3 regions of the Bacillus sp. AC266 genome follow, and region 1 is predicted to be linked to each of the others. Evidence: predicted binding sites of a transcription regulator. Region 1 holds the regulator's gene; each other region holds the start of a gene.
The links. Region 1 encodes Rex, which represses fermentation and respiration genes when NADH is low (regulators of the CRP and FNR family bind a similar motif). Its sites were predicted from a motif close to TTGTGAAATATTTCACAA; they were not measured.
Positions count from the first base shown of each region.

Region 1 (8,413 bases):
CATTCCTGTACCTGCCGGTAATCCTTTAACATTTCCAAGTGACAGCGTAGCAGGATTGACAAATAGTACGTAAGCCATAGATAGAAATGTCGTTAAACCTGCTATGAACTCTGTTTTATAATTTGTGCCGAGTTCATCAAACTGAAAATAGCGTTTCATCTTACGTTTCCCCCGTTATATGATTACTCGCCGTATTTCACCCTAGCCCTCTTTTATTTATAAAAATAAAAAAGGCTTCCATTGCATATACATGGAAGCGTTCTATGAATAAAGACAAGTTTCCCCTCATCTTTATCAAAACGCCTCGTAGTCAAGCCATTTACGGTAGCTAGGTAGAAACTTTCGGGCCATATCCCCGATATTATACGACGGCATAATATTCACTTTTCGTTTGAATTACATACTCATATTAACTCGAGGAGGTGGTTTTGTCAATTTAAAAACGAACATTTTTATAAATTTTTATATTTTCGTTCGTATTAAGGGTAAAAACAAAAAGATCCATCTATACATGAACGATAGATGGATCTTTTTTATTACAATACTATTCCCACTCAATAGTTGCTGGTGGCTTACTCGTTATATCATACACGATACGGTTAACGTGTTTTACTTCGTTTACGATACGTACAGAGATTTTCTCTAATACGTCCCAAGGGATACGTGCCCAGTCAGCTGTCATACCATCGATAGATGTTACTGCACGGATACCTACTGTGTAATCGTAAGTACGCTCGTCACCCATAACACCTACGCTACGCATACCAGGAAGCGCAGTGAAGTATTGCCAAACTTCGCGGTCTAATCCTGCTTTTATAATTTCTTCACGTAAAATTGCATCAGATTCACGAACGATTTCTAATTTCTCTTCTGTAATTTCACCTAATACACGAATACCAAGTCCTGGACCTGGGAACGGTTGACGCCATACGATTTCATCAGGAATTCCTAGTTCTGATCCTAATACACGTACTTCGTCTTTAAATAAAGTATTTAAAGGCTCAATTAATTTGAACTGCATGTCTTCTGGAAGTCCACCAACGTTATGGTGAGATTTAATTGTTTGTGCAGTTGCTGTACCACTTTCAACGATGTCCGTGTAAAGTGTACCTTGCGCTAGGAAGTCCATTCCTTGTAATTTAGAAGCTTCATCATCAAATACGTAAATGAATTCATTACCGATGATTTTACGTTTTTGCTCTGGATCTTCTACACCTTTTAACTTGTTCATGAAGCGCTCTTGTGCATCCACTTTAATAACGTTCATATGGAAGCCTTCGCTAAATGTTTTCATAACACCTTCTGCTTCATCTTTACGAAGTAAACCGTGGTCCACGAAAATACATGTTAATTGGTCACCAATCGCTTTATGAATTAATACTGCTACAACAGAAGAGTCTACACCGCCACTAAGTGCGCATAATACTTTTTTGTCTCCAACAGTTTCACGGATCTTCTCTAATTCTACTTCGATAAAGTTCTCCATGTTCCATCCTTCAGAACAACCACATACGCCGAATACGAAGTTTTTAATTAAATCGTTTCCGTGCTCAGAGTGACGTACTTCTGGGTGGAATTGTACACCGTATAAGTTTTCCCCTTCATTGCTCATACCAGCAATTGGACAAGACTCACTTGTTGCATCTACTACGAATCCTTCAGGTAAACCAGTTACTAAGTCACCATGGCTCATCCATACAACTTGCTCTTCTGGAAGGTTCGCATATAATTTTGATTCGTTCTCTACTTTAAGAACAGCTTTTCCATACTCACGGTGGTTTGCACGTTCTACTTTACCACCGAAGTGTTGTGTCATAAGCTGCATACCGTAACAAATACCGAAGATCGGTAATCCTAGTTCAAAGATTTTCTCATCACAATGTAATGCGCCTTCACCGTATACACTATTTGGTCCACCAGAGAAGATAATCCCTTTTGGATTCATTGCTTTAATTTCTTCTGCAGTAATTGTATGTGGATGAAGTTCACTGTATACACCGAACTCACGAATTCGACGTGCTATTAACTGATTGTACTGACTCCCAAAATCTAAAACGATAATTGTATCATGCTGCTTCTTCAAAATAATCACCCCAACGTTAGTTCTCGTATATAAATATTTTCACCAATTTGGCGAAAAGCATTACTAATATAATAAAAAAAGCCAGTCCTCCGCCTCTAGTCTCATGACAAAGAAAAGGCAGGGGTCTGGCTTTATAAAGAAAGATAGTCTTCCGCTCTTTATAAATATAAGACGCACTGCCTTCATAGTCAGGTTGTTTACGGTAACCCGGTAGAGACTCTCAAACCATATCATCGAGGATATATGAAGGATTGTTTTATATTATCTTCCTAGATTCTAACAATGAAGTATCGATATGGTCAAGAGAGAAAGCGACAAAATTCTACAGAAATTATTTTCCTGCGCTCAAAAACATAAAAAAACATCCACTTCTATATAGAAGTGGATGTTTTTCGGGAGAACGGAATTACATCATTCCGCCCATACCACCCATGCCCATGCCGCCCATGTCAGGCATTGCTGGTGCATTTGGTTCTGGCTTGTCAGCAACTACAGCTTCAGTTGTTAAGAACATAGCTGCAACAGATGCTGCGTTTTGAAGTGCAGAACGAGTTACTTTAGCTGGATCTACGATACCAGACTCAAGCATGTTAACCCATTCGCCAGTAGCTGCGTTGAAACCAACGCCTACTTTTTCGCCTTTTAGACGCTCTACAACTACAGATCCTTCTAGACCAGCGTTGATTGCGATTTGACGAACTGGCTCTTCTAGTGCACGAAGTACGATGTTGATACCTGTTGCTTCGTCGCCTTCAGCTACGATAGAAGCTACTTTTGTGTATACGTTCATAAGTGAAGTACCACCACCTGCAACGATACCTTCTTCTACTGCTGCACGAGTTGAGTTAAGTGCATCTTCAATGCGAAGTTTGCGCTCTTTTAACTCAGTTTCAGTTGCTGCACCTACTTTAATTACTGCTACACCGCCCGCAAGTTTAGCAAGACGCTCTTGTAATTTTTCACGATCGAATTCAGAAGTAGTTTCTTCTAATTGCGCGCGGATTTGACCGATGCGAGCTTCGATTTGTTGTGAATTTCCAATACCTTCAACTACAGTTGTGTTTTCTTTCGTTACAACAATTTTACCAGCACGTCCTAAAGATTCAACTGTAGCAGATTTTAAGTCACGTCCTAATTCTTCAGTGATTACTTCGCCACCAGTTAAGATTGCGATATCTTCTAGCATTGCTTTACGACGGTCACCAAATCCAGGAGCTTTAACAGCAACTACATTGAATGTACCACGAAGTTTGTTCACTACTAATGTAGCTAACGCTTCGCCTTCTACATCTTCAGCAATGATAAGAAGTGGTTTACCTTGTTGTACCACTTGCTCTAATACTGGTAAGATTTCTTGGATGTTAGAAATCTTTTTGTCAGTAATTAAAATGTATGGGTTATCAAGAACTGCTTCCATTTTGTCAGAATCAGTAATCATGTAAGGAGATGCATATCCACGATCAAATTGCATACCTTCTACTACGTCTAATTCTGTTGTGAATCCTTTAGATTCTTCTAAAGTAATAACGCCGTCGTTACCAACGCGCTCCATTGCTTCAGCGATTAATTGACCTACTTCTTCGTCAGCCGAAGAAATAGCAGCTACTTGTGCGATAGAAGATTTACCTTCGATTGGTTTAGAAATCGCTTTTAATTCTTCAATTGCAGCAGTAACAGCTTTTTCGATACCTTTACGAAGACCCATTGGGTTTGCACCAGCTGTTACGTTTTTAAGACCTTCACGAATCATAGCTTGCGCTAATACAGTTGCAGTTGTCGTTCCGTCACCAGCTACATCGTTTGTTTTGCTAGCAACTTCTGCTACTAATTTCGCACCCATGTTTTCGAATGCATCTTCTAATTCGATTTCTTTTGCGATTGTTACACCGTCATTTGTAATAAGTGGTGAACCAAATTTTTTCTCAAGTACAACGTTACGACCTTTTGGTCCAAGCGTTACTTTTACTGCGTTTGCAAGAGTGTCGACACCGCGAAGCATCGAACGACGTGCTTCTTCACTAAATTTAATATCTTTTGCCATAATAATTGACCCCCTTGGATTTTTAAAATGTATATAATTAACCGATAATTGCTAAAATGTCACTTTCACGTAAAATCAAGTAGTCTGTACCTTCGTATTTCACTTCAGTACCTGCATATTTTGAGAAGATGATAAGATCACCTGCTGCTACCTCTAAAGCAACACGCTCACCATTTTCAAGCACTCGGCCTGTACCTACTGCAATAACTTTACCCTCTTGTGGTTTTTCTTTTGCAGTTTCTGGTAATACAATACCACTTGCTGTTTTTTCTTCTGCTTGAACAAGTTCAATTACAACGCGATCACCTAATGGCTTTAGCATGAACAATAACCTCCTCATTTTGTTATGTAAATTTTATTTATTAGCACTCAAGTCACACGAGTGCTAACACACTTCTAATAATAAATAATCTCAATTTCTTTTGCAAGTAAAAAAATCATAATTTTTTCGCAAATTACTTTATGCACTTTCCTATATATCATTACTTCTTCTACTGCCTTTACTATATGAATCGTTGTTCCCACTTCTTGTATGTTACAATATGAAAGACACCCTAAGTTGTTTTCGCTAAACGTACAACTTTTTCCTGTCTCCTATTTTATTTTCAAATACTTATTTACAAAAAAAATATAATTCAAATGAAAGTTTATATCGTAGGTAGCATATTTACATGTTATCCTACCTTATCTCATACACTAGAGTTAGAAAGGATGGTTAAACCATTTGAAGAAACAATATTGGTGGATTATCGTTACATACATTTTAATGCAGTTATCTGGAATTGTTGGCTTACCACTACTCCTAAAAACAGGGCTCTATGATAATAGAGGATTTACCATGGAGGAAAAAGGTCAAATCATAACGGGACATTGGGCAATCATTAGCTTCTTTGTTGCATTATGTATCGTGCTTTGGTTACTTAGAATAGATATTCGTGACAGGCATTTAGATAAAATGCGTGTTACGATCCCAGCTACAGTTGGTTGGATTATAATCGGTATTCTCTTAGCTTTCTCTTCCCAAATAATTGCCGGTATGATCGAAATGCGTCTACTAGGAATTAAACAAGGTTCGGAAAATACAATGAAGCTGATGGAAATTGCAAGAACGACACCTTGGTTCCTCATTGTTGTATCTATAATCGGACCTATCTTAGAGGAAATCGTATTTAGAAAAATTTTATTTGGCACACTTTATAAGAGATTTAATTTCTTTGTTGCTGCTATCATTAGTTCACTTGTATTCGCGGCGATTCATTTTGATTTTACTCACTTATTGGTATACACTTCTATGGGGCTCGTATTCGCCTTTTTATATGTACAAACGAAACGCATTATCGTTCCTATAGCAGCCCATGTGGCAATGAATACATTAGTCGCTATTGGACAAATTTTTATGAGCAATGAGCAAATTCAAGAAATGATTAAAGAAGCTGAAAAAATGCAAGGCTTTATCGGAGGATTTTTAGTATGAGAAACTCACCATTGTTCATGGCTGCATTGTACTTTCTTCTTGGATGTATCTTTACACGCTTCGCCATTACGAACGTAACAGATACAATCTGGAATATGTGGACAATACTATTTGCAGTTATGGCAACAATTGATTTTAATTTGGCACTTCGCCTTATCTTAGTTAAATTCACAAAGAAAAAACAATAATAAAACGCAGAGGTCATCTCCTCTGCGTTTTATTGTGGATAATTCTTCAAAAAATAAACAAGAGTTTGTAACTCTACAGCTAAATCAATGTGATGAATCCTTATATTCTCTGACACATTTAAGCGTGCTGGTGTGAAATTTAAAATACCATGCACGTTCGTTTCTGCCAATCTATCTGCCACAGATTGCGCTACTGTAGCGGGTACCGTTAATATTGCCACTTGTATATCAGTTGATAAACGTTCTTCTAGTTCATCCAAATGATATACAGGAATGCCTCCGATTTCTGTCCCAACTTTCTCTTCACTAACATCAAACGCCATTTCAATTTTTGTATTATTGTTTTTCGTGAAATTATAATGTAAGAAAGCGGTCCCTAAATTACCTACTCCAATAAGTGCCACGCGTGTTATATCATCTTGGTCGAGTGTTTCACGGAAAAATGATAATAAATAATTTACGTTATATCCATATCCTTTTTTCCCTAACGCTCCAAAATATGAAAAATCTCTTCGAATAGTTGCGGAATCAACCTTTACCGCTTCACTCAATTCGGCTGATGAAACACGTTGCTTACCAGAAAGAGATAAGTTTTGGATAAATCGATAGTATAGAGGCAATCGTTTGGCAGTGGCCTGTGGAATTTTTTGCTGATCCATATAACCTCTCCTCTCTTCCTATCTTTATTCTTATACTTGAATCAAATACAGAAGTTTAGTACTCATGAATTTCCTTGTATAATAAAGAGAAGAAGTATTCTCTCTTTATTTTAAACTATACACTATTTTTAGTATGATTGAGAAATATAAACATGGCAAAGTTAAGAAATTATTTGAGGTGAAAACATTGATATTATTACAAGTGAATGGGCTTTCGAAATTATACGGTGCAGAAACGATTCTTGCAAACATAAAATTGGAAGTACAAACAAAAGATCGTATCGCATTAGTCGGACGAAATGGAGCTGGAAAATCTACATTATTAAAAATAATAGCTGGCGAGTTATCTCATGATGGTGGTGAAATTATAAAACCGAAAGATGTCTCAATGGGGTATTTAGCTCAAAATACCGGATTAGAAACGTCTTTAACAATTTGGGATGAAATGTTAACCGTCTTTACACACTTGCAGCAGATGGAGACAAAACTTCGAAGGCTAGAGCAAGAGATGGGAAAAGAAGAAAACTTTTCAAATGCGGCTATATATGAGAAATTATTAGCTGATTATGACCAATTACAATTAGATTATAAAGATCAAGGCGGCTATCAGTACGAAGCGGATATACGCTCAATTTTAAGCGGTCTTGGCTTCCCAGTTGAAACGCATCAGACGAAAATTTCCACATTAAGTGGTGGACAAAAGACTCGATTAGCTCTCGGGAAATTATTATTAACTAGACCAGACTTACTTATTTTAGACGAACCTACAAACCATTTGGATATTGAGACACTAACATGGCTTGAACAATATTTACAAGGCTATCCTGGCGCGATTTTAATCGTTTCCCATGACCGTTATTTCTTAGATAAACTTGTTACACAAGTATACGAAATTTCTAATAAGGAAAGCCGACGATTTGTTGGTAACTACAGTAAATATTTAGACTCAAAATCAGCTCTATACGAGCAAGAAATGAAGCGTTATGAAAAACAACAAGATGAAATTTCTAAACTGGAAGACTTTGTACAAAAAAATATAGCTCGTGCATCTACGACAAAACGCGCTCAAAGTCGCCGTAAACAATTAGACAGAATGGAAGTATTAACTAGACCATTAGGCGATTCTAAATCAGCTTCCTTCCACTTCGATATTGAAAAACAAAGTGGAAATGATGTTTTACAAGTGAAAGATGCAACTATTGGCTATTATCAGGAACCGATTATTGAACATGTAAATATGCGCTTAACTCGCGGTGACAGTGTTGCCTTAGTTGGGCCAAACGGAATTGGAAAATCTACATTATTAAAATCCATTGTGAATAAGTTACAGCTATTACATGGAAACGTTGCTTTCGGCTCAAGTGTATCTGTTGGTTATTATGATCAAGAACAAGCCAACTTAACATCTTCGAAGCGAGTTTTAAATGAATTATGGGATGAATATCCCCTGCAACCTGAAAAAGAAATTCGCACTATACTAGGCAACTTTTTATTCACAGGGGATGATGTACTCAAACCAGTATCTTCTCTTAGTGGTGGACAAAAGGCTCGACTAGCTCTTGCAAAACTTATGATGCAAAAATCCAATTTATTAATTCTCGATGAGCCAACAAACCATCTTGATTTAAATAGTAAAGAGATTTTGGAGAATGCTTTAATTGATTACCCAGGTACTCTTCTATTCGTCTCTCATGACCGCTATTTTATTAATCGCGTAACGACAACCGTTGTTGAGTTATCAACAGAAGGTGCACAAGAATATTTAGGTGATTACGATTATTACGTTGAAAAGAAAAATGAAATGATTGAACGTGCGGAACTAGAGCAAGAAGATGAAGTACCTGTTCAAAAAATGGTAGCACAAGAAAAATTAAATTATCTCGAAGAAAAAGAACGTAAACAGCTAGAGCGTCAACGTACTCGAAAAATTGAAGAACTGGAACAAAATATCGTAGGCTTAGAAGAAGA
Region 1 is NZ_CEEDEC010000015.1:3,422-11,834, reverse strand. Features, by position in the region: gene AC0IXC_RS28715 (NCS2 family permease) at 1-159, opposite strand, end outside; purine riboswitch at 288-389, opposite strand; gene guaA (glutamine-hydrolyzing GMP synthase) at 545-2,083, opposite strand; purine riboswitch at 2,249-2,350, opposite strand; gene groL (chaperonin GroEL) at 2,490-4,124, opposite strand; gene groES (co-chaperone GroES) at 4,162-4,446, opposite strand; gene AC0IXC_RS28695 (CPBP family intramembrane glutamic endopeptidase) at 4,849-5,598, shown strand; gene AC0IXC_RS28690 (YdiK family protein) at 5,595-5,786, shown strand; gene AC0IXC_RS28685 (redox-sensing transcriptional repressor Rex) at 5,816-6,445, opposite strand; gene AC0IXC_RS28680 (ABC-F family ATP-binding cassette domain-containing protein) at 6,633-8,413, shown strand, end outside.

Region 2 (8,413 bases), on a different contig from region 1:
TGATAATCCATCATTTTTCCAGGCAAATAAATATACAAAAAACGCTACAATTGTTGCCCCAGCAAAAGCTGCTAGCGGCATATAATGAATGCTTACTGTTAACGCATTGTTTTTATCACTAAATATAGCTAAAAAGAGTACAACTGCAACACTTGCCCCGCCCGTAATTCCGATGATATCAGGAGAAGCAAGTGGGTTTCGAACGAGCCCTTGTAAAATACAGCCCGCTACCGCAAGCGCAATTCCTACGAGGATAGCAATTAAAATACGCGGCATACGAAATTTATTTACAACCATATTTGACATCGCATCACCATTTCCGGTAATCGCTTGCCATACGTCATAAGGAGCAATTTTCATATCCCCCATACCTGCACTCGCAAAAAATAATCCTATTAAAACAACTAGTAAACTCAATAAGACGAGACAAGCTCGTTTATACATTAAAAACGAGAGCTCGCCTTTTCCAATACGAAACGGAATATACTTCTTCATTTGCTAAGCCCTCTCTTACGTGCAATATAAATAAAGAATGGGGCCCCGATAAATGCTGTCATAACCCCTACTGGTACTTCTTGTGGCATAATGACATATCTTGCTGCTATATCAGCCAAGATTAATAGTATTGCACCTAACAATCCGCTATAGGGTACTCTCCATCTGTGATCTACCCCAACAAGAGCTCTTGCGAAATGAGGAGTAACGATGCCAATAAATCCAATTGGACCAGCAACCGCAACTGAACCACCAGACAACAGTACAATAATAAGTAACACGAATGATTTCATTAAAATCGTTCGTTGTCCGAGCCCCTTTGCAACATCTTCCCCCATCATTAATGTATTTACTTTCCCTGCCATCATAAAAGATGCAATCCAGCCTATTAATAAATACGGGAATACTGATTGTAAAATCTCTAACTTTCTTCCTTGCACAGATCCGGCAAGCCAAAATAACACTTCTTCAAATGCTTTTTCATTTAATACAAGTAACCCTTGTGTTAATGATGAAAATAAAGCGCTTATCGCTACACCTGCTAATGTTAACTTAAGAGGCGTTGTCCCTTCTTTTCCTAAAGAACTAGAGGCAAATACAAGTACTGCTGCAACTGCCGCTCCTAAAAAGGCAATCCATGTGAAAGCTGATAATGATGTCACGGAAAAAAGTACAATTGCTACAACTATAAAGAACGCAGCGCCTGAATTTAATCCAATAAAATCTGGAGAAGCAAGCGGATTCTTTGTTAAAGTTTGCATTAAACAACCTGCAATGGCTAAACTAGCACCAACACTTGCTGCAATTAACGCCCTTGGTAGACGCACATTTTGAATAATAATATGCTCATTTGAACCATTAAAATGGAAAAAAGCATCTAAAGCTAATTTCCAGCTCGTATTTGTATATCCGAAAATAATGCTTCCCCAAATACAAATAACGACTGCAATGATTCCAACAAGTAATCCAATCCATTTTGCTTGATTTGTTTTTAATAACATGCAGCGTTTCCCCTTCAATGTATAATGATACGTTGTAAGTGTATTTCAACTTAATTCTCATTGTCAACGATAATGAGAACTATTTTCAGTAATATATATTGACAATCCAAAGATAAAGGCTTAACATCATGCTTGCTATTGAAAAATATTCTCAACATATAGGGGGTACATAATGAATTTCATGCAAAAGAAATCGTTTACAGTATTTGTATTTTTACTAGCTTTTTCACTTCTTTTAAGTGCTTGTGGAAAATCAAATAACAAAGAAGAATCAACAAAAGAAGATAATAAAAAAGAAATGATTACGGTTGAGCACGCAATGGGTAAAACAGAAGTTCCTGCCAATCCAAAACGTGTAGTTATTTTAACTAATGAAGGAACTGAAGCTTTACTCGAATTAGGTGTAAAACCAGTTGGGGCTGTAAAGTCTTGGACGGGTGACCCATGGTATCCGCATATTAAGGATAAAATGAAAGATGTAAAAGTTGTTGGCGATGAAGGACAAGTTAACGTTGAAACTATCGCTTCTTTAAAACCAGACTTAATTATCGGTAACAAAATGCGCCACGAAAAAGTGTATGAGCAATTAAAAGCTATTGCACCTACTGTTTTCTCGGAAACATTACGTGGTGAATGGAAAGATAACTTCAAATTTTATGCAAAAGCTTTAAATAAGGAAAAAGAAGGTCAAAAAGTTTTAGCTGATTACGGAAAACGTATGGAAGATTTAAAAGGCAAACTTGGTGATACAGTAAATCAAGAAATTTCTATGGTACGCTTTATGCCTGGTGATGTTCGTATTTATCATGGCGATACATTCTCTGGTGTTATTTTAAAAGAACTTGGATTTAAACGTCCTGGAGATCAAAACAAAGATGATTTCGCAGAACGTAACGTATCTAAAGAGCGTATTTCGGCAATGGATGGCGATGTATTATTCTACTTCACATTCGATAAAGGCAATGAGAAAAAAGGTTCTGAACTAGAAAAAGAATATATAAACGATCCTCTCTTTAAAAACTTAAATGCAGTAAAGAACGGAAAAGCATACAAAGTTGACGACGTTATTTGGAATACAGCTGGCGGTGTAATGGCTGCTAACTTACTACTAGACGACATTGAAAAACGCTTTGTTAAATAATTTCATTGTAACCAGCTCCCTCTTTTATGGAGCTGTTTTTTTTCATTTCACTGAAGTGTCACATTATTTCATTTTGTATTTTTATTCCCGATATGTTATATTATAAAAGTAAATATAGAATATTTTCTCTATATCAGAATAAATATTCTAATCTAAATTTTCTGATTTATCACTATTTTACTTCATTTTAGAATTCAATTACTACATTTGAAAACGCTTATTATCTTGTTTTCAGGGAAAAATACAATAACGGTTGAAGAAAAATAGATTTTTTCAGAAATTTTCTTGCTATTTCCATATAATTCTATTGACTTCTAAATATTTTGTGAATTAAAATAATTACATAAATATCCGTTATACAGGATTAGGGGGAAACAAACATGGATGCAGCTTTAAAATTAGACAAAGCTGGAGAGCAACAATCACCAAAAAAACATCCACCAGGATTATATTTGTTGTTCTTTACAGAAGCATGGGAAAGATTTAGTTATTACGGAATGCGTGGCTTATTAGTTCTTTATTTAACAACGAGCTTAGTAAGTGGCGGTTTAGGATTTGATAAAGCAGTTGCAGTTCAAATTTACGGTATTTTCACAATGCTTGTATATTTCACACCGATTATTGGTGGCTGGTTAACTGACCATTTCATTACGAAACGACATGCCATTACCATCGGCGGTATCATTATGGCGATTGGTAACTTCGTACTATTTTCAATGAACACGAAAACTGGACTATTTTTAGGATTAGGATTATTAGTTATCGGTAACGGATTCTTCAAACCAAATATCTCGACTTTACTAGGTCAATTATATAGCGACAACGATTCTCGTCGTGATAGTGCCTTCACTATCTTCTACATGGGAATTAACTTAGGAGCTCTTATCGCTCCATTCATTTGTGGTTACTTCACAGATTATAGATACGGTTTCTTAACAGCTTGTATCGGTATGATTATTGGACAGATTGCCTTTAATTTCTTAGCACCTCGTTACTTAGGGTCTATCGGAACAACTGTTGTCGGTAAAAAATCTAAAGAACAAAATGCAAAACCTATTGAGAAAAAACCTTTAACAACACAAGAGAAAAAGCGTACAACTGCAATTTTAATTTTAACTTGTTTCGTTGTATTCTTCTGGGCAGGATTTGAACAAGCTGGTAGTTCTTTAACACTTTACACAGATAAGTTCGTGGATCGTACAATTGGTGGATTTACAATTCCAACACCTTGGTTCCAATCTGTAAACCCACTATTCATTATCTTACTAGCATTACCAGTTTCTGCATTATGGATTAAACTTTCAAAAACAAAAAATGGTGATTTAAAAATCCCTACAAAAATGGCTTTTGGTATGATTTTACTAGGAATCGGGTACTTAGTTTTAACTTTAGCCGTTCTAAAAACTGGTAGCGATGAAGGTAACATTACAATGAAAGCAAACTTACTATTCATTGTATTCACTTACATGTTCCACACAATCGGTGAATTATTCTTATCACCAATCGGATTATCTATGGTAAGTGCAATCGCACCTCTTAAATTAGCATCTTTATTAATGGGTGTATGGTTAGCTGGTACTGGCTTTGCAAACTTATTAGCAGGACAATTAGCTGCTTTCACTCAATCTTTAGGATATTTAGAAGTATTCGCAAGCATCGGTGTTATCGTAATCGTGCTAGGATTAGTACTTCTTATGTTCTCTAAGAAAATTGCACATATGATGGAATAGTAAATAAAAAAGACGCTTCTACAATTAGAAGCGTCTTTTCTATTACATCTCTTCTAAAGCCGTGACATCCACGTGAACGCTCTCTCCTGGGTTGGATACGTCATACACTTGAGCACTACCCTTCTGCTCATCACAGCTCTCAATCCATACGGGGACTCCCTCGTATGTAACATCAATTCTACTTGAAGAAGATAATATCTGTTTCACACGTTTTACATCCATTATATTATTCCTCCTTTGGCTTACAACACTCCTTTCTATCTTTTCATATCCCTTCAGAATATATTCCGTCAATTTAGCACTTCAACCGATAGTTTGTTTCTTTCTAACGCGCTAATATATACGCTCTCAAATCTTCCTATTATTAGATCCTTTCCAAATAAAAAAAGACGTATATTTCACACGTCTTCTTTCCATAATATTCAAAAATTAAGAAAATAATGTTTTTACTACTTCACTTACTTTATCGTTATGAATTTGATAGTACACTTCTAACCCGCGTCTCTCAAAGCGTACTACTTTATTTTGTTTTAATTTCGTTAAATGCTGCGAAACAGTTGATTGCGGAATTTCTAATACCTCTTGTAATTGTGTTACATTACATGTTCCACGCTGCATCAGTTCCATTACTAAACGTAGACGAAGTGGATGAGCTAATGCTCTTAACATCTGTACGTCTTCTTCTGAAATACGACAGTCAAATTGGTTTTGGTTCATAAAATTCCCCTCATTTTCATTTTTTATTTTCTCTTTATTTATTTATATATCTGTTCTTATATTTCCTGTTACGACATAACTTTATCAACCTATAATGCTGAGAAAATTTTCCGACTTTTATCAGCACACAGTTCAAGAAAAAATCCCACCTGATTTTGAATATTATACTATATGATACAATAAAAAAGCAAAACAAAGGGCTAGCAATACTTTGCTTACAAACGTTGTTTTATCAGGCTTTTTGTTATATTTTCACCTTACTGAAATGTACAGTAATGATATTGTAAAATATCGTCCATAATTGATAACCTATCGTAAAGTAATTTGACCATATTTAACCACTTTGTTACGATAAAAAGGAAATTTAAGTAAGGAGGATGATGTAATATTAAAAAATGGTTTATTTTTGCGTTAATTAGCATTGCGGTTGGCTGGACTATTATCAATCACTTCCTATTAGACAAAAAAGAAGATATAGCTTCAAAATCAAACATCCCCATTGGAACTGAAGTTGGCAATGCTGCACTCGATTTCCTTCTGGAAACAACCACTGGTCAAGAAGTTCGCCTTACAGACTATAAAGGAAAAAAAGTAATATTGAATTTTTGGGCAAGCTGGTGTGGTCCATGCAAAATAGAAATGCCTGATATGGAAAAGTTTTATCACGATACTAAAGATATGGGGATTGAAATTGTCGCTATAAATGCGACAGCTACTGAAAAAGACCCGAATAATGTAAAACAATTTCTTGAAGAAAACAAATATACCTTCCCCGTCCTATTAGATCAGAAAGGCCAGGCAAGTGCCGCATATCAAATCATCAGCATTCCAACATCTTTTGTCATCGATACAAACGGTGTCATTCAATATAAGCATGTAGGACCAATGACATATAAAAAAATGAAAGAATATGTAAATAATTTATAGAAGCGTAATCAAATCAATTTGATTACGCTTTTTGTCTACTTTATGAACAAAATGTTACTTTTAATACTATTATGGAATAATTATACTTTTTCACGTTGACAATAGTGTTGAAGGAGAATATACTAAGCATGTAAGTTGATTGTGAATAGTTTCACAAATAATGTGAATTTCTTCACATATAATAGATAGGAGTTGTCATTATTATGAGTACTTGGACACAAATTTATGACCCATTAAACAATATTTGGTTATCTGCACTAATCGCAGCACTCCCAATTTTTTGCTTCATTATTTGTTTAGTGGGATTCAAAATGAAAGGTTACATGGCTGGGCTTTATAGTGTGATCGTCGCTATTATTCTTGCTATATTTGTTTATAAAATGCCCGCAACTGTAGCTGTAGCATCTGCCGGATTCGGTGTTTTATCTGGATTTTATCCAATTTGTACTATCGTTATCGCAGCTATCTTCCTTTACAAATTAACTGTTAAAACAGAACAATTCAATGTCATTCGTGATAGCATTTCAAGTATTACAAATGATCAGCGTTTACAAGTATTATTAATCGCTTATTCTTTCGGTGCTTTCTTAGAAGGTGCAGCTGGTTTCGGTGTTCCAGTTGCTATTACAGCTGCATTACTTGTAGGTATGGGCTTTAATCCATTAAAAGCAGCAGGTATTTGCTTAGTAGCTAATATCGCTGGTGGTGCTATGGGTGCTATGGGTATTCCAGTTACAGTACCTGCACAATTAACTGGGCTAGATGCATTAACTGTCGGTCGTCAAGCTGTTTACATTTTGCCATTCATTAGCATTGTTTTACCGTTCTTACTTGTTTCAATGGTAGATGGATTTAAAGGCATTAAAGAAACTTGGCAAGGTATTCTTGTAAGTGGTGTTTCTTTCGCAATTACTCAGTTCCTTGTGACTTACTTCTTAGGCGCTGAACTTACTAATATTTTCGCAGCAGTCGTAAGTATGGTCGCTCTTACATTATTCTTACGTGTTTGGCAACCAAAATCTTCTGCTAAAGAAGAAAAACAAGAAGAAAAAGAATCTCATACATTCAATCAAATTTTATATGCTTGGTCCCCATTCGTATTCTTAACTGCATTTGTAACAATCTTTAATTTAAAACCAATTAAAGCTTTATTTGCTCCGGATGGTCCATTGGCAAACTTAGTATTTAACATTCAATTCCCTGGTCTTCATAATGCGGTTATGAAAACTGCACCAATTACAAAGGCTGATACACCTTTCGCAGCGATTTTCAAACTAGATGTATTCTCTTCTACAACTACTGCAATTGTATTAGCAATCATCGTTTCACTTATCGTCTACCGTGTAAACGGCAAAATGATTAAAGAATTAATGATCGAAACAATAAAAGAACTAAAAGTTCCAGTATATACAATTTGTAGCGTTATCGCTTTAGCTTACGTAGAAAACTACTCTGGTATGTCATCTACACTTGGACTTGCATTCTCTTCTACAGGAAATGCATTCCCAGTTCTTTCTCCAATCTTAGGATGGATTGGCGTATTCATTACAGGTTCAGTCGTATCAAGTGGTTCATTATTCGCACCACTTCAAGCAGTAACTGCCGATCAGTTAAACATCGTACCATCTACTCTCGTTTCATTAAACGTAGTTGGTGGTACAATCGCAAAAATGGTTTCACCACAATCTGTAGCAGTTGCTTGTGCAGCAGTTGGACTAGTTGGTCAAGAATCTGCTCTATTTAAAATAGTAATGAAATATAGTTTAATCTTCTTAGCTATTATTAGCTTACTTCAACTTAACTCTGTATTTAATATCTTCTAAAAAAAAGCACCGATCCAAATGGATCGGTGCTTTTTACATTACATTTTTTTAGTCTTTAATAAAGAAGCACCAGCAATTTCAGGATGGGTCATTTCGTATGGATCCAAAATAATATCAAGCTCTTCTGCTGTAAGTACACCATGTTCTAAACATAGCTCCCTAACAGATTTTCCTGTCGCAATTGCTTCACGTGCAATGCGAGAAGCTGCTTCATAACCAATATGAGGATTCACTGCTGTAATAACTCCAACACTTTTTTCAACATATTGCTTAAGCAACTCTTCATTCGCTGTAATTCCCTTTATACAGTATTCACGGAATACACGGAAACCGTTATTCATAATACTGATGGATTGAATTAAATTAAATACTAATACCGGCTCCATTACATTTAACTCTAATTGTCCAGCTTCTGACGCTAAGCAAATTGTATGGTCATTTCCAATTACTTGGAAAGCAACTTGGTTAATTACTTCCGCCATAACTGGATTTACTTTACCCGGCATAATAGATGAACCTGGTTGACGAGCTGGTAATTGAATTTCCGCCAACCCAACACGTGGACCAGACGCCATAATA
Region 2 is NZ_CEEDEC010000007.1:121,064-129,476, forward strand. Features, by position in the region: gene AC0IXC_RS24565 (FecCD family ABC transporter permease) at 1-495, opposite strand, end outside; gene AC0IXC_RS24570 (FecCD family ABC transporter permease) at 492-1,496, opposite strand; gene AC0IXC_RS24575 (ABC transporter substrate-binding protein) at 1,669-2,637, shown strand; gene AC0IXC_RS24580 (peptide MFS transporter) at 3,018-4,367, shown strand; gene AC0IXC_RS24585 (acid-soluble spore protein H) at 4,410-4,589, opposite strand; gene AC0IXC_RS24590 (ArsR/SmtB family transcription factor) at 4,797-5,084, opposite strand; gene AC0IXC_RS24595 (TlpA disulfide reductase family protein) at 5,583-6,011, shown strand; gene AC0IXC_RS24600 (lactate permease LctP family transporter) at 6,215-7,834, shown strand; gene aspA (aspartate ammonia-lyase) at 7,873-8,413, opposite strand, start outside.
Region 2: AC0IXC_RS24600 (lactate permease LctP family transporter) is a predicted target of Rex. The motif match lies at 6,151-6,168, and genes of this name have one in related genera.

Region 3 (8,413 bases), on a different contig from region 1:
ATGCAGCTGAAAGCTCTGTATATCGTACAGTAGGTTTATTCGAAAGCCGCATGAGCACATTATCTGAAGAAGAAGTAAAAGACGGTAAAGCAGTAGCAGCTTCTATCGCTGAATATGCAATCGAGTGCTCTTTAAATAAAGTATTCGGTTCTGAAGTGTTAGATTATACAGTAGATGAAGGTGTTCAAATTCACGGTGGTTACGGATTTATGGCAGAGTACGAGATTGAAAGAATGTACCGCGATTCTCGTATTAACCGTATTTTCGAAGGCACGAACGAAATTAACCGCCTAATCGTACCAGGTACGTTCTTACGTAAAGCGATGAAAGGTGAATTACCATTACTACAAAAAGCACAAAAATTACAAGAAGAGTTAATGATGATGATGCCAGAAGAAGTAGGCGATGAGCCATTAGCACTTCAAAAATATTTAGTAAAGAACGCGAAGAAAATCGGCTTAATGGTAGCTGGATTAGCTGCTCAAAAATACGGTAAAGCATTAGATAAAGAGCAAGAAATTCTTGTGAATATCGCTGACATCGTAAGCAATCTTTACGCAATGGAATCAGCTCTTCTTCGTACAGAAAAAGCAATTAAAACAACTGGTCTTGAAAAGAATAAACAAAAAGTGTTATACACTGAAGTATTCTGCCAAGAAGCATTCAACGAAATCGAAGCAGATGCGAAAGAAACACTTATCGCAGTTGAAAATGGCGACATGCTGCGCATGATGTTATCATCATTACGCAAATTAACTCGCCACACACCACTTAACGTAATTCCGAAGAAACGTGAAATTGCTGCGAAAATTTTAGAAGATGAGCGTTACACAGTTTAATAGCTGTAAAGAAAAGTAGTCGTATAAACGGCTACTTTTCTTTTTTTTTGTAAAAATGAAATTTTTAGTGACACAAAACTAATACCATTAGTATAATAAAACTAATGTTATTAGTTTTCGTGAAAAGGGAGATGGAAATATGAGAATGATGCATGAAAAAACGGTATATCAATTGTCATTTTTGCCAAGAGTGTTTCCTGTGAATTGTTACTTTGTGGAGGAAGAAGATGGTTTAACTTTAATTGATGCGGCTTTGCCATATAGTACAAAAGGTATTTTACAGGCGGCTGAGAAAATAGGGAAGCCAATTACTAAGATTGTATTAACACATGCGCATGATGATCACATCGGTGCATTAGACGCGTTAAAGGAAGTACTTCCTAATGTTCCAGTCTATATTTCTAAGCGGGACGCAAAGCTGTTAGAAGGAGATACGACGTTACAAAAGGATGAACCGAATATACCGATAAAAGGCGGTGTACCTAAAAAAGTAAAAACGGTACCTGATGTTTTATTGGAAGATGGCGACCGAGTTGGATCCCTTCTTGCGATTATGACACCGGGACATACGCCAGGCTCCATGTCATTTCTTGATGTACGAAATAAAGCTCTTATTGTCGGGGATGCATTCCAAACAAGAGGAGGTATGGCTGTTTCGGGACAAATGAAATTTTGGTTTCCGTTTCCTGCGATGGCAACGTGGAGCAAAGAAATATCATTACAAAGTGCAGAGAAGTTAAGTGAATATGAGCCTTCCTTGCTTGCGGCAGGACATGGGAAAATGATAAAGAATCCGGGCACTGTCATAAAACTTGCTATTAAGGAAGCTAAGCGGAATATAGAAGGTAGGAAAGAGGGATAATTTATGTCACCGAGAATCGGACTTACATTACAGAAAATTGTAGAAACAGCGGCAGAAATTGCAGATACAAATGGAATACAAGAAGTAACGTTAGCTTCATTAGCGCAAACATTAGGGGTACGTTCACCCTCGCTATATAATCATGTGAACGGTTTACAAGATGTACGGAAAAATCTCGGTATGTACGGAATAAAACAGCTGCATAACAGACTGGAAGAAGCGGCTGAGGGTAAACGTATGGATGAAGCAGTTCATGCTTTAGGAGAAGCGTATGTAGCATTCGTCCGCAAACATCCTGGACTGTATGAAGCAACCTTTTTACGAGATGAAGAAGTAAGAAAAGCAGGTGACGGAATTGTAAAGCTTTGTCTGCAGGTGTTACAACAGTACGGCTTAGAAGGAGAGAATGCACTTCATGCGACACGTGGATTCAGAAGTATTTGTCATGGGTTTGCGTCGATTGAACAGCAAGGTGGATTTGGTTTGCCGCTAGATTTAGATACAAGTTTACATGTATTATTGGAGACGTTTATTAAAGGATTACATGTAATGAGAGATTGAATAGGAAGCAAAAAAACGTGAATTTGTTACTGATCATGCTTTTTGTATAGTAGGCTGCGGTTTGCTGGAGACAAGATTACAAAAGGATGTGAAGTGAAATGTTTGCAGGACATTTTGGCTTAGCGGCAGTAGTGAAAACAAAGTCACCTAAACTACCACTTTGGGCTCTCATGTTAAGCACACAATTATTGGATGTTATTTTTTTACCGCTTTATGTTTTAGGAGTAGAGACAATTGAACCTATTAATAGTAATGGTTATGGTGAAGCGATCATTCAAGCGGATTATTCACACTCTTTAATAGGAGCACTGTTTATTGCTTTTGTTGCAGGAATGGTGGGTATGATGTTTTGGGGCAAGCGGAGTGGCTTTGTTGTTGGGGCTGTAGTTTTTAGTCATTGGATTCTTGATTTACTTGTGCACCGTGCTGATTTGCCGCTACTTCCAGGGAATTTCGGAGACTTACCTATGCTAGGTTTTGGGTTGTGGCGATTTCCGGCTATTAGTATCATATTGGAATGTATTCTTATTGCGGTGGGTGGCATATTATACTTCAGATTTACCGTTTCCAGTGCGGGCGAACAAAAGAAATTTATAGCAAGAGTAACCGGCGGATTGGTAGTTATATTATTAATTCTTTCGTTACTTATAAGTATGGCGTTTTGAGTATGAATAGCCAGAAACCTTAGAAGCGATTCTAAGGTTTTTTAGTGCATATGATTCCAAAAGAACGGTAGGCTTTTTCTCATTAAATGATATTATCTTGCAGGTTTGAAAAATGTGTATATGGCTAAGGAAAAGCAAACGAAAATAAATGCGATAGGGTCTTGATAGGGATTAGGTTCAGAGCCCTTCTGGATTTCTGTAAGGAAGTCATGTGTTTTCATGTTCATTTCTCCTTTAATTAATAAGTTTTATATGATGCGAGGGTTATGGTGGATAGATAAGAAATTTTTGGAATTCCATCTAATAATTATTCTATAGTAATCTAGTTCCAAAAACTATATAATACAAAGCTTTCATAATATGTAAAATTGCATATTATTCTTTTTGAAAATCTTGTTATATTATCTATATATTTGTATTAATAGTTTTTGTTAAGGGAATGAAAACAAATGGAGGAATAGTATGAGAAAAACAGTGTTAGACGCGTATAATGCAGAAAGAGAAGTAGATAACATAACATATAAAAATCTAGTTGTAACGATTGCAAGCATTCTAGGGTTCTCACTCTTAGGGGGATTATTCCTTGCTTTAGCCCTTGGAATTTTTGGAGAAGAGGTATTACGTGCTAATTTAGAGGGATATTATTTACTTCTATTTGATGCAGCTGTTGTTACTATTGTTTTATTTGCTTATAAACCAGTGCTTCATTTTATTAAGAACATTTGGGATGTATCTGTTTTAAAAAATGGGAAAACCTACTTGTATTTATTAATAGGTTTTATCATCATTGCATTAACTCAGTATGTAATGTTAGAGTTGTTTAGCTTTGAAAGTGCAGAGCAGCAACGAGATCAATTAGGGAGCTTAGGACTTCAAAATAGTCTACAAAGTATTATATATGTGTTAAGTGTTGCTATAATTACACCAATTAAAGAAGAAATTTTATATAGAGGTATTTTGTATCGATTTTTTGAAAAGAAATATAGTTTTCTAGTTGGTACCATTATTTCTTCCTTCATCTTTGGGATTCTTCATGGTGGTTTTCCGATTACGGCAATGATTATGGGGATTGTATTTGCTATGTTATATAAGAAAACACAATCTATTGTACCTAGCATCATTTTACATATTGTATGGAACCTACTTGTGAGTATAAGTATGATTGTTTCTTTATAAAATTGAATGAATATTTAGCATAAAAGATGAATGGCCTAGCTATTCATCTTTTATTTTGTTTATATGTGGGAAAAGTTAATGAATACAATCCAAAAAGAACCAAATACTAATGATGAATGAACAAAGAAAGGCGGGTATGTTATATGCAAAACTTAACAGAGCTTGAAGTAGAAAACTTACGTCATTTAATTGGTGGACATGCGACGATTATTAACAAATTGGACCAGTATGCACAGGCTTGTACAGATCCACAGCTAAAGCAAATGCTACAAAAGGATGCACAAGATGCACGAAATACGAAACAGCAATTAATGACTTTTCTAGGATAGGAGGAAGAGAGAAATGAATGAAAAAGATATGGTAAATGATTATTTAGCAGGGTTAAATTCAAGTTTAACAAGTTATGCAAATTATATTTCTCAGTCTGATAATGAACAGTTACATCAAACGTTAATTCAAATTCGTAATCAAGATGAGATGCGTCAACGTAATATGTATGAATACGCAAAGCAAAAAAGTTATTATAAGCCGGCAGCGCCTGCTAACCCAATGATTGTACAGCAATTAAAAAGTCAATTAAGTGCGGAATAGTGTGATGAATGAAACGAGCGAATGGATTCGCTCGTTTTTTTGTTTGGTATATGTCAATAAATACATAAAAAATATTTTTCCGGTTGTAACAAATATGACGAAAATGGAATATAACAATTCACAAAAAGGACAAAAGTTTGCTCAATATTTCACAAAGTATCCATGGTTTCTATCGTGAGAACCTCTATAATTAGGGGTGTAAAGAACGAAAGAAATAGACTACATGATCAATTAGGAGAGATTGCTATGAATAGAAACACAAGAAAAATTGCAATTATCGGTACTGGATTAGTTGGATCAAGCTGTGCGTATTCCATTGTAAACCAAGGGATTTGCGAAGAGCTATTGTTAATTGATATAAATCATGAACGTGCAGTTGGAGAAGCGATGGATTTATCGCACTGCATTAACTTTACAAATACAAGAACAAAAGTATATGCAGGAAGTTATGAAGACTGCAAAGATATGGACATTGTCATTATTACAGCAGGACCAGCGCCGAAGCCTGGACAAAGTCGTTTAGACACTTTAGGAGCAAGCGCTAAGATTATGGAGGGTGTTGTTGGCGGCGTAATGGAAAGTGGATTTGATGGCATTTTCTTACTCGCATCGAACCCAGTTGACATTATTACATATCAAGTGTGGAAGCTATCTGGATTACCTAGAAATCGTGTGATTGGTACAGGTACATCACTAGATTCTTCTCGCTTAAGAACAATTTTATCTGAAATGTTACATGTAGACCCTCGTAGTATTCATGGGTATTCATTAGGAGAACATGGTGATTCTCAAATGGTTGCTTGGTCTCACGTAACTGTTGGTGGAAAGCCGATTTTACAAATTTTAGAAGAGAAAAAAGACCAATTTGGTGAAATAGATTTAGATGAAATTGTTGAGAAGACTGCAAAAGCTGGATGGGAAATTTATAAGCGCAAAGGAACTACTTATTACGGAATCGGAAATTCTTTAGCTTATATTGCGCGCTCAATTTTCAATGATGATCACCGTGTTATCGCTGTTTCAGCTATTTTAGATGGTGAATATGGCGAATACGATATTTGTACAGGAGTACCAGCAATTATTACTAGAGACGGTGTAAGAGAAGTGGTAGAACTAAACTTATCAGAAGATGAAGAAAGTCGCTTTGCAAAATCAAACGATGTTTTACGCGATTATATGAAAACAATTGGTTACTAAATTATAGGAGAAGGTGAAACAAATGAAGGAATATATAATGTCTCGTGTGTTTAAAGCTTCTGCCGGAATCGCACAGGGTATTTTCGTATCCCTTGGAATTGGTTTACTAATCGAAAATATAGGAAGAATTGTTGATATCCCATTACTTATTACAATCGGAGTTGTTGCAAAATCACTTATGGCACCAGCAATTGGAGCCGGGATTGCCTTTATGCTCGGTGCAAACGGACTCGTAATTTTCTCAGCAATAGTAGCTGGAGCAATTGGAGCAGGTTCCATTTCAATTACTGAAGCTGGTCTCATCATTAAAACAGGTGAACCAATCGGTGCATTATTAACAGCGACTTTAGCAGTTTATATTGGTAAACGATTAAGTGGAAAAACTGCTTTAGATATGATGCTCGTTCCATTTGCAGCAATATTAGGTTCTGGTTTAGTCGGTATTTGGTTAGCTCAAAATATTAGCCCAGTTTTAAATACAGTTGGAGCATTCATTAAAGATAGTTCAGCTGGTAGCCCGTTTATCGCTTCTATCGTGATTGCTGTAGTTTGGGGATTGTTACTTATCTCTCCAGCTTCATCAGCTGCGTTAGCGATAGCGCTTAGCTTAGATGGTGTTGCAGGCGGTGCAGCACTTGCAGGATGTGTTGCTCAGTTTATCGGATTCTCTGTTATTTCAGCGAAAGAGAATAATTTAGGTGGCATATTAGCTCAGGCACTTTGTACTCCAAAAGTACAGTTGCCGAACATTACTAAAAATCCAATGATTCTCATCCCAACTGTCGTCGCCAGTGCTATAGTGGGCCCAGTATCAGCATTAATTTTCCAACTGGAAGCAGGAAAAGAAATTGCAGGTCTTGGATTAAGCTCTCTTATCGCACCAATTAATTTAATTTCCAGCCAAGGGTGGGAAGTTGTCCCAGCGATGGTAATCACTTATATCATCATTCCAGTAGCTGTTTCTTATATACTGTACATTGCTCTTAAAAAAGCAGGTCGTATTCATTCTGGTGACATGACTGTACCACAATCTTAATTTGAAAATCTCCTTAATATAGAGAAAAGCAGACTGAAGCCACAGTCTGCTTTTTACATTTTTTGATTTTGTTTTACTGGAACACGTACGGTTTCTTTTGCTAATAACAACTGAACGCCGAAGTAAAGTACGCTTGCAAGCGTCATTCCAGAAATGGCGTCTACAAATGCATGCTGCTTCGTAAATAATGTTGATAAAATAATAAGCGTACCGAAGAAAGTAAGGATGTAATATTCCAAAGTATGCTGTTCCTTGCGCTTAAAGGCAGCTAACATAATTACAAATGTCGTAAGGACATGAATGCTTGGGAAGCAGTTTACTGGATGATCAATACTATAAATATAGCGGACTAGTTCGGAAAATACATCTGTTCCAACGACGGTTGGGCGTGGTACAGTTGTCTGCCAAAAAAAATAAATCGAAAAACAAGCAAGTTTTCCAAGAATTACACTACTTAAAGTGACATAATATTGCTTTCGATCAGCAAAACAGTAATAAATAAGTGCACCGTATAAGTATGGAAACCAAAGTAAGTAAGGAATAATAAATGCTTTCACAAATGGAATCCAATCATCTACTACAGTTGTGACATCTACTGCGTGAACAGTAGATTTATTTAATACATCGTAAAGGGGACTTACGAGTACGAGTAGAAGTATATAACTTAACGGAAGAAGAGATGAAAGTTTAAATTTCTTCATGATAATCTCCTATGTTTTAGTAATGTAAATAAATTCAATTGATTATAATATAGAAAATCCAATTGGGCTATCGATTTTGCTTACATTTTCTTGAATTCACCTTACATTTTTGTCACTTGACTTAAAAGAGGGGGAGGGTGCTATATGAAGCGTTCATTTTATTTCTTAGTTTTTATATTGTTATGCCTAGTGAGTACTGGGTGTGCAAAGGATAAAGAAGGAGAGAAATTAGAATATAACGGGAGAGCACTCGTAATTGGAGTTGTTGGTGAAAAGCCGAAAGATACGTTTAGAAATATAAAGTTTGAAAATGTGAAGTTAGAGGAATTGGAAAAGAAATCTAAGGAAGTGGATGGTTTTCTAATAATGAAAGATCACTTTCAAGAAGCCTCAACAGAGCAGTATAAAGATGTATTTTCATCGCTAAAGAAACCAGTATTTTTTATTGGTTTACAAGATAAATCATATTCAACTTTTATTACAAAAGGGATAGAGTATAACAGTGCACGAAAAGATGTAAATGCTATGTATACGCAAGGTTTTGCAAATATCGGAAGTGGTGAAGGACAACAATGGGCAGTTGGTTTATCGAATGGTGGAAATACAGAAGAAAGTATTCATAATATGTATATCGTAGTATTTCAAACAATTGCAGATTATTTGAATAGATGATGAAGGAGCCTGTAAACGAGGCTTCTTATTTTTTTATGTAGAAGCATATAACAATGTGATTGAGAAGCTCACGCAAGCTTTACAACGTATGCCAGATGCATTCGCGGCTGTAA
Region 3 is NZ_CEEDEC010000004.1:86,641-95,053, reverse strand. Features, by position in the region: gene AC0IXC_RS17565 (acyl-CoA dehydrogenase family protein) at 1-839, shown strand, start outside; gene AC0IXC_RS17560 (MBL fold metallo-hydrolase) at 979-1,701, shown strand; gene AC0IXC_RS17555 (TetR/AcrR family transcriptional regulator) at 1,705-2,262, shown strand; gene AC0IXC_RS17550 (permease) at 2,361-2,927, shown strand; gene AC0IXC_RS17545 (CPBP family intramembrane glutamic endopeptidase) at 3,390-4,103, shown strand; gene AC0IXC_RS17540 (hypothetical protein) at 4,247-4,432, shown strand; gene AC0IXC_RS17535 (spore coat protein) at 4,446-4,694, shown strand; gene AC0IXC_RS17530 (L-lactate dehydrogenase) at 4,941-5,891, shown strand; gene AC0IXC_RS17525 (PTS sugar transporter subunit IIC) at 5,914-6,927, shown strand; gene AC0IXC_RS17520 (phosphatase PAP2 family protein) at 6,981-7,628, opposite strand; gene AC0IXC_RS17515 (hypothetical protein) at 7,773-8,300, shown strand; gene AC0IXC_RS17510 (hypothetical protein) at 8,356-8,413, shown strand, end outside.
Region 3: AC0IXC_RS17530 (L-lactate dehydrogenase) is a predicted target of Rex. The motif match lies at 4,832-4,849, and genes of this name have one in related genera.